DNA from 3 places in the Rhodopseudomonas sp. G2_2311 genome. Region 3 is predicted to be linked to each of the others. Evidence: predicted binding sites of a transcription regulator. Region 3 holds the regulator's gene; each other region holds the start of a gene.
What was found. The regulator PhoB, encoded in region 3, activates phosphate uptake and scavenging genes when phosphate is short. The targets are predictions, from matches to a motif close to TGTCATNNANCTGTCAT.
Positions count from the first base shown of each region.

Region 1 (4,290 bases), on a different contig from region 3:
TCGCCATCAGAATCACCGATTGAGCCGCCGAACTGCCGAGGTTCGAGCCGAGCAGGCCGTCCTGATACACTTTATAGACCAGCGTTTCGGTCGCCTTCGCCGGACCGCCGCGGGTCATGGTGTCGATGATGCCGAAGGTGTCGAAGAACGCGTACACGACGTTGACGATCACCAGGAAGAAGATGGTCGGCGACAGCAGCGGGAAGATGATGGTCCAGAACCGGCGCATCGGCCGGGCGCCGTCGATCGCCGCCGCCTCGATCACGCTGGAGGGGATCGCCTGCAGCCCGGCGAGGAAGAACAGGAAGTTGTAGGAGATCTGCTTCCAGGCCGCCGCGAGCACGATCAGCAGCGCCGCCTGATCACCATCGAGCAGCGGGTTCCAATCGACGCCGAGCGCGCGCAGCCCATGGGCGATGACACCGAGCGACGGATTGAGCATGAACACCCACAGCACGCCGACCACCGGCGGCGCCACCGCGTAGGGCCAGATCAGCATGGTGCGGTAGAACGTCGAGCCGCGCAGCGGCCGGTCCGCCATCACCGCCAGCAGCAACGCCAGCGACAGCGACGACAGCGCGATCGCGAAGGAGAAGACGAAGGTCCGGATGATCGCGGCGAAGTAGTCGGGCTGGTCGAGCAGCTCGCGATAATTGTCGAACCAGACGAACACGGTCGACAGGCCGAAGGCGTCCTGCAGCAGAAACGACTGAATCACCGCCTGCACGGCTGGCCAATAGAAGAACACCAGCACCACCACGAGCTGCGGCAGCACCAGCAGATAGGGCAGGAACTTGGACTGGAAGACGGCCTGCTTGAGCATGACTAACTCCCCTCCCCCATCCTGCCGTCATGCGCGGGCTTGACCCGCGCATCCATCACTCTTCCGAAGGATGGATTGCCGGGTCAAGCCCGGCAATGACAGCCAGTGTAGGGTTGGAGCACTTACCTCACCGCGGTCTTTTCGAACTGGCGCAGCATGGCGTTGCCGCGTTCGACGGCGGCGTCGAGCGCCTGCTGGGCGGTCTTCTTCCCGGCCAGCGCCTGCTCGATTTCCTCGGCCCACAGTTCGCGGAGCTGCACCATGTTGCCGAGCCGCAGGCCGCGCGAATTCTCGGTCGGCGGCTTGTTGGTCAGCTCCTTGATCGGGGTTTCGAGATACGGCTGCTCCTTGTAGAAGCCGTCCGCCTTGGCCTTTTCGTAGGCCGCCTTGGTGATCGGCAGGTAGCCCGAGGCCTTGTGGATCGCGACCTGGCGATCGGTATCGGACAGGAACGCCAGGAACTTGGCGACGCCCTTGTACTCGGCGGCGTTCTTGCCGCCCATCACCCATAGCGAAGCGCCGCCGATGATCGAATTCTGCGGCGCGCCCTTGATGTCCGGATAGTAGGGCATCGGCGCGTTGGTCCAGTTGAACTTGGCCTGCGACTTGACGTTGCCGAAGAAGCCCGACGAGGTCAGGAACAGCGGGCACTCACCCGAGGTGAAGCGGCCCTCGCCGGTGTTGGTGCGGCCGGAATAGTCGTAGGTCTTGTCCTTCTGCAGCTCGATCAGCTTCTGCAGATGCTTGAGCTGAACCGGGCCGTTGAATTCGAGCTTGGTATCGAAACCGTCGAGACCGTTGGCCTTGCTGGCCAGCGGCACGTTGTGCCAGGCCGAGAGCTGCTCGAGATTGGCCCAGGTGACCCAGGCGGTGGAGAAGCCGCAGGTGGCGTAGCCGGCAGCCTTCAGCTTCTTGGCGTCTTCGAACACCTCGGGCCAAGTCTTCGGGATCTCGGCGATGTCGGCCTTCTTCAGCGCGTCGAGATTGACCCACATCACCATCGAGGACGAGTTGAACGGGAACGACAGCATCTCGCCCTTGGAGGTCGAGTAGTAGCCGGTGATCGCCGGTAGATACGCCTTCGGATCGAACGGCTCGCCGGTTTCCTGCATCAGTTTGTAGACCGGCTTCACGGCGCCGGTCGCCGCCATCATGGTGGCGGTGCCGACTTCGAACACCTGCAGGATGTGCGGCGCGTTGCCGGCGCGGAACGCGGCGATGCCGGCGTTCATGGTATCGGCGTAGCCACCCTTGTAGGTCGGCACCACCTTGTAGTCACTCTGCGCGGCATTGAAGTCATTGGCCAGCTTGACGATGACGTCGTTGTTGCCGCCGGTCATCGCGTGCCACCACTGAATTTCGGTGACCGCATATGCCGGCGCAGCCATCGCCAGCGTCGCGGCGATCGCCGTCGCGGCGGCCGCGGTCAGGCCAAAGGATCGAAATGCCATGAAAACCTCCCGGTTGGGCACGTGCTGTCGTGGTGGGCGCGCGTAGCAGTGCGCGATGACAGACACATGACCGTATAAGCGAGGCACCGCCGGGGAGGAAGCGGCGGCGGCGCTGTCGTCGCAACAGCTTATGATGCAGTGCAAGAGTTCCTGCACTGCGGTAATCGAAGCTGGGTGCGTAGCGAGAGCAGAATGAACGGCGCCGGCATCGCGGCCGGCGCCGTCCTCATCAGCGTTTGCGCTCGGGGCCGCTGACGATACCGTCGGCCTTCAGCTTGGCGATGTCGTCCGCCGAATAGCCGAACTCGCCGAGCACTTCGTTGGCGTGCTGGCTGAACGTCGGCGGCAGGCCACGCAGGCTGGCCTTGGTGCGCTCGAACCGGATCGGCGAGGCAACGCCCTTGTACCAATCCTTCTCGATCACATCGCCGCGGTAGGCGGTGTGGGGACTGGTCAGCGCCTTGTCGATCGACTGCACCGGGCCTGCGGGCAAGCCGGCATTGAGCAGCCGGTCGCACAGCGGCACCGCATCGTGCTGGCTGAATACCGCCTCGAGTTCGGCGCGGAGCGCAGCGCGGTTGGCGATGCGGTCCTTGTTGCGCGCGAAGCGCGGATCGGTACCGAGCTCTGGCTTGCCGATTTCCTTGCACAGCTTGCGGAACGTGCCGTCATTGCCGACGCCGGTGAAGATCTGGCCGTCGCGGGCGTTGAAGGTTGAATACGGCACCAGGTTCGGGTGCTCGTTGCCGGTCAGCGCCGGCGGCTTGCCATGCAGGAAGTAGTTCGCGGTATGCGGATGCATGATCGCGAGACCGGTTTCGTAAAGCGTGGTCTCCACGAACTGGCCCTTACCGGAGCGCTCACGCTCCGCCAGCGCCATCAGGATACCAATGGTCGCATACAGGCCGGTGGTGATGTCGACCAGCGGCACACCGATTCGCACCGGTCCGCTCTCCGGCGAGCCGGTCGCGGCGATCATGCCGGTCATCGCCTGGATGATGGCGTCATAGCCGGGGTTGCCGCCGCGCGGGCCGTCGGCGCCGAAGCCCGAAATCCGGCAATGCACCAGCCGCGGAAACTTCTCGCGAATCACCTCGTTGGAGAGGCCCCATTTGTCGAGCGTGCCGGGCTTGAAGTTCTCGATCAGCACGTCGGCGTCTTCGAGCATCTTCAACAGCACCTCGCGCCCGCCGGGCGAGGCGAGATCGAGGCCGATCGAACGCTTGTTGCGATTCACGCCGAGAAAATACGCCGCGTCCTCGTCATGGAACGGAGGCCCCCAGTCGCGCACCTCGTCGCCGGCCGGCGGTTCGAGCTTGATGACGTTGGCGCCGTGGTCGGCGAGGATTTGGGTGCAGTAGGGCCCGCCAAGCACGCGGGTCAGATCGATTACACGCAATCCGGCGATCGCGCCGGGCATCGATGCAGAGGTCATAAGGGCTTTCTTACCGAAGCTTTGCAGGAGCGGAGAACTTATCGCCCCCAACACCGTCTTGGCAAATGCCCGGCGGGCGTCGGCTTCGTTCGCAGCGCATGAGAGGCTTCAGTGCTGCGCACCTGAGCGGCGGGCGCTGGGTGTGCGCCTGAGCGAGACAAAAGCTTTGAAAGCCTGAGGGAAGGATGGTGGAGCCAGGCGGGATCGAACCGCCGACCTCTTGCATGCCATGCAAGCGCTCTCCCAGCTGAGCTATGGCCCCTTACCCTGGGTGCGCGGCGCAAATCAAAATCGGCCGCGCGGCAATCGTTGATCACATATCGGCGACGATCTCAAGTCTCCTCATCGCCAGAAACGTCACCAATGATGTCTGTGACGTCTTCATCCTCTTCTTCTTCATCGGCGATGAAGGTCGAATCGTCGTCATCGTCGTCGATGGCTTCGTCGATTTCGATGTCGTCCTCGGATTCCGGCACCACGGCCTTGACCTTGCCGGTGTTCTCCTCGGCATCGGCCTCTTCCAGCGACACCAGCTCTTCGGCTTCCATCGCCTCGGGGGCTTCCGTATCCGCGCCAACAGG
Region 1 covers NZ_JAZDRK010000010.1:8,342-12,631, forward strand. The annotation lists gene ugpA (sn-glycerol-3-phosphate ABC transporter permease UgpA) at 1-823, opposite strand, end outside; gene ugpB (sn-glycerol-3-phosphate ABC transporter substrate-binding protein UgpB) at 946-2,274, opposite strand; gene VRZ08_RS14465 (CaiB/BaiF CoA transferase family protein) at 2,504-3,709, opposite strand; tRNA gene VRZ08_RS14470 (tRNA-Ala) at 3,896-3,971, opposite strand; gene VRZ08_RS14475 (TIGR02300 family protein) at 4,042-4,290, opposite strand, start outside.
Region 1: ugpB (sn-glycerol-3-phosphate ABC transporter substrate-binding protein UgpB) is a predicted target of PhoB. The motif match lies at 2,330-2,346, and genes of this name have one in related genera.

Region 2 (4,290 bases), on a different contig from region 3:
GGTCGCCTATGCGCTCGCCGGCTCGGTGACCAAGAACCTCGCGGTCGATCCGATCGGCACCGGCAAGGACGGCAAGCCGGTGTACCTGAAGGACATCTGGCCGAGCACCAAGGAGATCAACGCCTTCGTCAAGAAGTACGTGACCTCCAAGATCTTCAAGGCGCGCTATGCCGACGTGTTCAAGGGTGACACCAACTGGCGCAAGATCAAGACGGTCGAGTCCGAGACCTACAAGTGGAACATGTCGTCGACCTACGTGCAGAACCCGCCGTACTTCGAAGGCATGACCAAGCAGCCGGAGCCGATCACCGACATCGTCGACGCCCGCGTCCTGGCGCTGTTCGGCGACAAGATCACCACCGACCACATCTCGCCGGCCGGTTCGATCAAGCTGACGTCGCCTGCTGGTAAGTACCTGACCGAGCGTCAGGTGCGCCCGGCCGACTTCAATCAGTACGGCACCCGCCGCGGCAACCACGAAGTGATGATGCGCGGCACCTTCGCCAACATCCGCATCAAGAACCACATGCTGAAGGGCGCCGACGGCAATATTCCGGAAGGCGGCCTGACCAAGCACTGGCCGGACGGCGAGCAGATGTCGATCTACGACGCCGCCATGAAGTACCAGGAAGAGAAGGTGCCGCTGGTGGTGTTCGCCGGTGCCGAATACGGCAACGGCTCGTCGCGCGACTGGGCCGCAAAGGGCACCCGTCTGCTCGGCGTTCGCGCCGTGATCTGCCAGAGCTTCGAGCGCATCCATCGCTCGAACCTGGTCGGCATGGGCGTGCTGCCGCTGACCTTCGAAGAGGGCACCTCGTGGGCCTCGCTCGGCCTCAAGGGCGACGAGAAGGTCACGATCCGCGGCCTCGAAGGCGACCTCAAGCCGCGGCAGATGCTGGAAGCCGAGATCACCTCGGCCGAGGGCAAGCGCAAGCGCGTGCCGCTGCTGTGCCGCATCGATACGCTCGACGAGCTCGATTACTACCGCAACGGCGGTATTCTGCACTACGTGCTGCGCAAGCTCGCGGCCTAACAGTCGCGATCTTCGCCGATAGGCGCAGAATGCCTCACTGCGAAGTGAGTGGCAGGTGAACGGAAGGCGGCCTATGCAAATGGCCGCCTTTTCGTTTTAAGGCTCCTCGATGGATGGCGGCGTGCCGCCGTCCCGAAGCATTCGGCAAAGGCGGTTCGGCAAACGACTATGAATGGTGTTGGTGGATTTTCGCGGTGGTCCGGCGCACTCGGCCTGTGCGTGGCGATCGCGACGGCCGATCTTGCTGCCGCCGAGCCCCGCGCCGTGGTCGAGCTGTTCACCTCGCAAGGCTGCTCGTCCTGTCCGCCGGCGGACAAAATCATCGGCGAACTCGCCCGCGATCCGTCGGTGATCGCCCTCAGCCTGCCGATCGACTATTGGGACTATCTCGGCTGGAAGGACACCCTGGCCGACTCCCGTTTTACCGCTCGCCAGAAAGCTTACTCGCAAGTGCGAGGCGATCGGGACGTGTTCACCCCGCAGGTGATCGTCAATGGGTCGGCGCACCTTGTCGGCAGCAACCGCGCCGGCATCGAGGGCGCGATCAAGACCACCGACAAGACCGCTGGGGTGATGACCGTGCCGGTCTCGGTGGCGGTCGAAGGCAAAGAGATCAAAGTGTCGGTCGCCGCGGCGCCTCAGGGCGAATCCGCCAAGAGCGGTGAGGTCTGGATCTGCGCGGTGTCCAAAGCGATCCCGATCGAGATCGGGCGCGGCGAGAACCGCGGCCGGCACGTCACCTACCACAACGTGGTGCGCAATCTGCTGAAGGTCGGCGATTGGACCGGTGCGGCGGAGCACTGGACGGTGCCGCTTGAGAACGTCGTCGGTGACGGCGTCGATGCGGCGGCGGTCTATGTGCAGAACGGCAGCCGTGAGAAGCCCGGCGCGATGCTCGGGGCCGCGTTCACGTCGCTGAACTGATCATCTGCCGGGTGCGATCTGGCGGACAATAGCCGGAGCTGATTTGCGCGCCTTGGCTGCGGGCTTCACGATCGCAAGCGAGCCGGCCCCTCAAAACAAAAAAGGACCAACTTGCGTCGGCCCAGGAGGGGGATCGAGGTTCTGCGTACAGGCCCGATCCCGACTGCTTCGGGGGGCTGGGGGCTGAGGAATCCGAAGCCGAAGGGACCGGGCCAACGCAGTGATAGCGTTATCGCAAGCGGGCTTGGCGGGCGCTGGGCGAAAATCGGGCGGCAATAAGAATTCGGCTAACGAAGGCGTGAGCCGCGTGCGCAAGGGCGCTGTTTCGGCGCCTGCTGCTTTCGGTCCCCTTGCGGCCCGTCGCCGGCGGCGCAATCATGTCAGCGTCGTGACAGGAGGCGCCGATGGATATGATTTCCGGGGAGGCTGACCCCAGCGAGAGCCGCGCAGCGGAGCGCCCAGGCACCGCACCGCTGCAGGGACTGGTCACTTTCAACCGCCTGGAGCTCAATCGCATCCTCAATCTCTATGGCCGGATGGTCGCGGCCGGCGAGTGGCGCGATTACGCCATCGACTTCCTGAAAGACACCGCGGTGTTCTCGATCTTCCGCCGCGCCTCGGAAGTCCCGATCTATCGCATCGTCAAGGATCCGCGGCTCGCCCGCAAACAGGGCGCGTACTGCGTCATCGGCGCGTCCGGCCAGATCCTGCGCCGCGGCCATGAACTCGAACGCGTGCTGCTGGTGATCGACCGCAAGCTGGCGCTGGTCTGACCTCAACGCGGCGGAGCTGGGTCGGGGCGAAGCGTCTCGATGGCCCCCGTCTTGTCCGGGCGCCCCAATATCCCAGAGCGCCAGGGATCAGCGTCAATTCTCTGGAATACTGGGCCCTCCGCTTTCGCGGAGGGTTACGGCATTATGCGCTGTTCGGCCGTGCTTCTGCTTCGGGCACGGTCCGACCGCCGTCGCCCAGCGTCCGCTGCATCAGCACCGAGTCCAGCCAGCGACCGAACTTGAAGCCGACGTCGGTATGGGTGCCGATCGGCGCGAAGCCGGCCTTGCGGTGCAGGGCGATCGAGGCGGCGTTGGCGGAATCGCCGATCACCGCGATCATCTGGCGGAAGCCGCGCTCGGTGCATGCGGCGATCAGGTCACGCAGCAGCGCGCTGCCGATGCCGCGGCGGTGGGCCGCCGGATCGAGATAGATCGAGTTCTCGACCGTGAACCGATAGGCCGGCCGGGGCCGGTAGGGGCCCGCATAGGCATACCCGGCAATCGCCCCGTCCGCCTCCGCGACCAGATACGGAAAGCCGGCTTCGGTCAGAGTGCTGAACCGCCGCGTCATCTCGGCAAGATCGGGCGGGGTCAGCTCGAAGGTCGCGGTGCCGAACCGCACCGCCTGCTCGTAGATCGCGGTGATGGCCGGCAGGTCGGCGGTGGTCGCCGGGCGGATCAGGTGGTCGGACATACGGAATTCGGACTCGGAGCGGATCGCCAATCTCAGCGTCATACGCGGGCTTGACCCGCGTATCCATCCTCTTCGCCATGACGCTTGGCTGGCTTGCAGGAGGCTGCCTGCAGCAGGATGGATCGCCAGGCCAGCCCGGCAAGGACGGGCGTTTGCTGTGAGATGCCCTGCGGAAGTCCCTTGGTTCGGACGTTCGTTCCGCCCAAAACAAAAGCCCCGGCGCTGGGCCGGGGCTTCGATCCGTCAGGTCTGGGAGGAGACCGTTATTCCTTCTGTCCGAGCAGCTGAAGCAGCAGCGTGAACAGGTTGATGAAGTTCAGGTAGAGCGACAGAGCGCCGGTAATGGCGGCCCGCTCGGCGACGTCGCCGCCCATCGAGCCGTAGCCGTAGATGTAGTCGTTCTTCAGGCGCTGGGTGTCCCAGGCGGTCAGGCCAGCGAACACCAGCACGCCCACCACCGAGACGATGAACTGCAGCATCGACGAGGCGACGAACAGGTTCACCAGGCTGGCGATCACGACGCCGAACAGGCCCATGATCAGGAACGAACCCATCCCGGTCATGTCACGCTTGGTGGTGTAGCCGTAGAGGCTCAGCGCACCGAACGCGGCAGCGGTGATGAAGAACACCCGGACGATCGAGGTGTGGGTGTACACCAGGAAGATCGACGACAGCGAGATGCCCATCAGCGCCGAGAACGCCCAGAACAGAAGCTGTGCGGTCGCCGGCTTCAGGCGGTTGATGCCGAATGAGATGACAAACACCATCGCCAGCGGGGCGAGGATGAAGACCCACTTCAGCGGGCTGACGAACATCGCCACGCCGAACGAGGTCAGCATGGTGTTGCCGACCCGAGCCGCAGCCGC
Region 2 covers NZ_JAZDRK010000036.1:6,663-10,952, reverse strand. The annotation lists gene acnA (aconitate hydratase AcnA) at 1-1,033, shown strand, start outside; gene VRZ08_RS24455 (DUF1223 domain-containing protein) at 1,202-1,957, shown strand; gene VRZ08_RS24450 (DUF2794 domain-containing protein) at 2,362-2,730, shown strand; gene VRZ08_RS24445 (N-acetyltransferase family protein) at 2,873-3,424, opposite strand; gene VRZ08_RS24440 (Bax inhibitor-1/YccA family protein) at 3,688-4,290, opposite strand, start outside.
Region 2: VRZ08_RS24450 (DUF2794 domain-containing protein) is a predicted target of PhoB. The motif match lies at 2,335-2,351, and genes of this name have one in related genera.

Region 3 (4,290 bases):
ACCTTGTCGGCAAAGCTCTGTTCACACAGCCGCGCCGCCAGCTTCTCGCCGTCGGGGCTCTTGAACAGGTTGGACATGTGCCACAGTTTGGTCGCCTGCTGCTGCAAGGCTTCGACCAGATGCGGATGGCAATGGCCGAGCGCGTTGACGGCGACGCCGCTGGTGAAGTCGAGGTAGCGCTCGCCATCAGTTCCGTGCAGCCAGACACCTTCGCCGCGCTCGAACGCGACATCCGCTCTGGCGAAAACCGGGAGGAGATGGGACGTTGAAGCGCTCTGAGACATGGCCGATCCGATCGGAAAATAGCGGGCCGCCGGCCGGCCGCGTCACGCGCATGACACGAACGCAGTCTGGGACAACGTACCCCGGAAACGAAACGTGCCGCCTTTCCAGGCGGCACGTGGGATTATTCTAGAAGCGTCGAACTCACTGTCAACACGGAGCTTCGACGAAGTGCTGCCAGAAAGCAGCACTCGCGCTGTTTGTTGTGGCTTCGCGGACTCACTCACAGGAGAAGGTGTGGACGCACCGGGTCGGACTCTTGCGCGCGAGTCACGGCATATTGTAGCCTTTTGACTGTCGGGTACGACATCTCGTGCGCGGTTTGTAATCCATTTCGAGTTCTCGGATGAGGCGTAACGCCGGGGCGGCAAGGGTCGTCCGGCGAGCGCTAAGGGATTCTGACAGCTGAGATTTTGACGACCTCACAGCCGCGGTTCCGCGCCGCCCTTCGGCGCCCGCGGCAGGAAGGGATAGAACTATGACGGCATTGACCTGGACCGACGAGCGCGTCGAGCAGTTGAAGAAATTGTGGGAGGGCGGGCTGTCGGCGAGTCAAATTGCCGCCGAGCTTGGCAACGTCACCCGCAATGCCGTGATCGGCAAGGTCCACCGCCTCGGCCTGTCGGGCCGGGCCAAGAGCCCCACGTCGGCAGCGCCGCGGCCGCGCAAGGCGCGCCCGGTGCAGCAGATGATGAGGGTGACCCGCCCGGTGGCGCGCGGCAACACCGCGCTGGCGCACGCTTTCGAAGTGGAAGCCGAGCCCGATCCGATCGCCTTCGACAACGTGGTTCCGATGAACCAGCGCCTGTCGCTGCTGGAACTCAACGAAGCCACCTGCCACTGGCCGGTCGGCGATCCGTCGAGCCCGGAATTCTTCTTCTGCGGCGGCAAGTCGCTGCCGGGCCTGCCCTACTGCGCGCATCACTCGCGCATCGCCTATCAGCCGGTCGGCGATCGCCGCCGCGCAGCTCCCAAGACCACGCGCTAGACTGACGCCGCCTGCCCGAGGCCGCGGCAAACCGCGCGTGCAGCGCAGGGCTGCGCCATACCTCCAAACTGTCATCGCCCGCAAAAGCGGGCGACCCAGTATTCCAGAGCGTCGGTTACTTCCCCCCACTCACTGCAGTACTGGATCCTCCGCCTTCGCGGAGGATGACGCTGCTATGTTGGGCTGAGGCCGCGGCTGAACGATTGCAAAAGCGATAGAGTCGACAAACGCCGCCATCGCGTCGTTCCCACGTGTCGCTAAATCACGCTCGCGGTCATCGTGATTTGAAACGAGTGTCTTGGTGGGCACGCTTCGCTTTGCCCACCCGACGTCGCAAACCTGCTAACAACTACGACGGGCTGCCTTCGACCTTGGCGAAGCGGTCGTCGAGGGCGTAGCCGGCGCCGCGAACGGTGCGGATCGGGTCCTGCTCGCGGCCGATATTGAGCAGCTTGCGCAGACGGCCGATATGCACGTCGACGGTGCGCTCATCGATATAGATATCGCGGCCCCAGACGCCGTCGAGCAGCTGCTCGCGGCTGAACACCCGGCCCGGGTGCTCCAGGAAGAATTCGAGCAGGCGATACTCGGTCGGGCCGAGATCGATCGGCCGACCGGACCGCGCCACCCGGCGCTTGTCGCGATCGAGCTCGAGATCACCATACGCCAGCACGGTAGCGAGCCGCTCCGGCGCCGCGCGGCGCAGCAAGCCCTTCACCCGCGCCAGCAGCTCCGGCACCGAGAACGGCTTGACGATGTAATCGTCCGCCCCGGTGGCGAGCCCGCGGACGCGCTCGCTTTCCTCGCCGCGCGCGGTGAGCATGATGATCGGCAGTTGCTTGGTGTCGCTGCGCGCCCGCAGGCGGCGGCACAGTTCGATGCCGGACAGGCCCGGCAGCATCCAGTCCAGCACCACCAGATCCGGAATCCGCTCCTTCATCCGGGTGTCGGCGTCGTCGCCGCGCGCCACCGTCTCGACCTCGTAACCTTCGGATTCCAGATTGTATCGCAGCAGCGTCGTCAGCGCTTCCTCGTCTTCAACTACCAGAATGCGCGCAGCCATCGTCGTCCTCGTCTCAGTGTCGTCTCGATCCGTCCCATGGCGCCGGCCCGGCGGGCCGGCCGCCAGAGCAGCGTCAGTTGCCGGGCGTCGCGTTGGCGAACGTGGTCATGTCGCCCTTCGGACGCTTGTCCATGATCTGCTGGCCCTCGATCATGTAGAACACCGTCTCGGCGATGTTGGTCGCATGATCGCCGATCCGCTCGATGTTCTTGGCGCAGAACATCAGGTGGATGCAGAACGAGATGTTGCGCGGATCTTCCATCATGTAGGTGAGCAGCTCGCGGAACAGCGAGGTGCAGATCGCGTCGACTTCCTCGTCGCCGTTCCACACCACCATCGCGGCCGGCAGATCGTGCGCCGTGTAGGCATCGAGCACGGCCTTGACCTGCGACTGCACCAGATCGGTCATGTGTTCGAGGCCGCGGATCAGCTTCAACGGATGGAAGTCGTTGTCGATCGCGTTGACGCGCTTGGCGATGTTCTTCGACAGATCGCCGATCCGCTCGAGATCGGTGGCGACGCGCATCGCGCCGACGATTTCGCGCAGGTCGATCGCCATCGGCTGACGCCGCGCGATGGTCAGCACCGCGCGCTCTTCGATACTCCGCTGCATCTGGTCGATCTCGGCGTCGGCCGCGACCACGCGCGAGGCCAGCGCGACGTCTCGCCGGATCAGCGCATCGACCGAGTCGACGATCTGGCGCTCGGCCAATCCGCCCATCTCCGCAACCAGCCGGGTCAGATCCTGCAGATCGCCGTCGAACGCCTTGGTGGTATGTTCGAATCCCATATCCGTGCTCCTCGCCCGCCGCGTCAGCCGAACCGGCCGGTGATGTAGTCCTGGGTGCGCCGATCGCTCGGCGAGGTGAAGATCTTGTTGGTCGGGCCGAACTCGATCAGCTCGCCGAGATACATGAAGGCAGTCGACTCCGACACGCGCGCCGCCTGCTGCATGTTATGGGTCACGATCGCGATCGTGTATTGTTCCTTCAGCTCGTCGATCAGCTCTTCGATCTTGGCGGTGGAGATCGGGTCGAGCGCCGAGCACGGCTCGTCGAACAGGATCACTTCCGGCCGCACCGCGATGGTGCGGGCAATGCACAGCCGCTGCTGCTGACCGCCCGACAGGCTGAGGCCGGAAGCGTTGAGCTTGTCTTTGACTTCGTTCCACAGCGCCGCGCCGCGCAGCGCCTTCTCGACACGTCCGTCCATCTCGGACTTTGAGATCTTCTCGTACAGCCGGACGCCGAACGCGATGTTCTCATAGATCGTCATCGGGAACGGCGTCGGCTTCTGGAACACCATGCCGACCCGCGCGCGCAGCAGGTTGAGGTCGAGCTTGGGGTCGAGGATGTTGGTGTTGTCGAGCAGCACCTGCCCCTCGGCGCGCTGCCCCGGATACAGATCATACATCCGGTTGAAGATGCGCAGCAGGGTCGACTTGCCGCAGCCCGACGGACCGATGAACGCGGTGACGCGGTTGGTGGCGAGCGCCAGATTGATGTGCTTCAGGGCGTGGTTCTGACCGTAGTAGAAATTGAGGTCGCGCACGGTCACCTTGGCCGGGCCGTCCGGCTGGGCGCCGATCGGCGGCATCGCGGACGGAACGCTGGTGGCGATCGAGATCTCGGTCATTTCGTGGTCCTCTCGGCGCCGATGATGCGCGCGCCAATGTTCAGGGCAAGCACGGTCAGGGTGATCAGCAGCGCGCCGGTCCAGGCGAGTTGCTTCCAGTAAGCGTAGGGGCTCTGGACGAAGTTGTTGATGGTCACCGGCAGGTTGGCCATCGTCTTGGTCAGATCCAGGCTGAAGAACTGGTTGCTGAGCGCGGTGAACAGCAGCGGCGCGGTCTCGCCGGCGACGCGCGCGGTCGCCAACAGGATGCCGGTGATCAGGCCGGCGCGGGCGGCGCGATAGGCGATCCGGCGGATCACCAGCGAGCGCGGCAGGCCGAGCG
Region 3 covers NZ_JAZDRK010000014.1:2,017-6,306, forward strand. The annotation lists gene VRZ08_RS17340 (aspartate aminotransferase family protein) at 1-284, opposite strand, end outside; gene VRZ08_RS17345 (GcrA family cell cycle regulator) at 761-1,270, shown strand; gene phoB (phosphate regulon transcriptional regulator PhoB) at 1,620-2,333, opposite strand; gene phoU (phosphate signaling complex protein PhoU) at 2,407-3,123, opposite strand; gene pstB (phosphate ABC transporter ATP-binding protein PstB) at 3,147-3,968, opposite strand; gene pstA (phosphate ABC transporter permease PstA) at 3,965-4,290, opposite strand, start outside.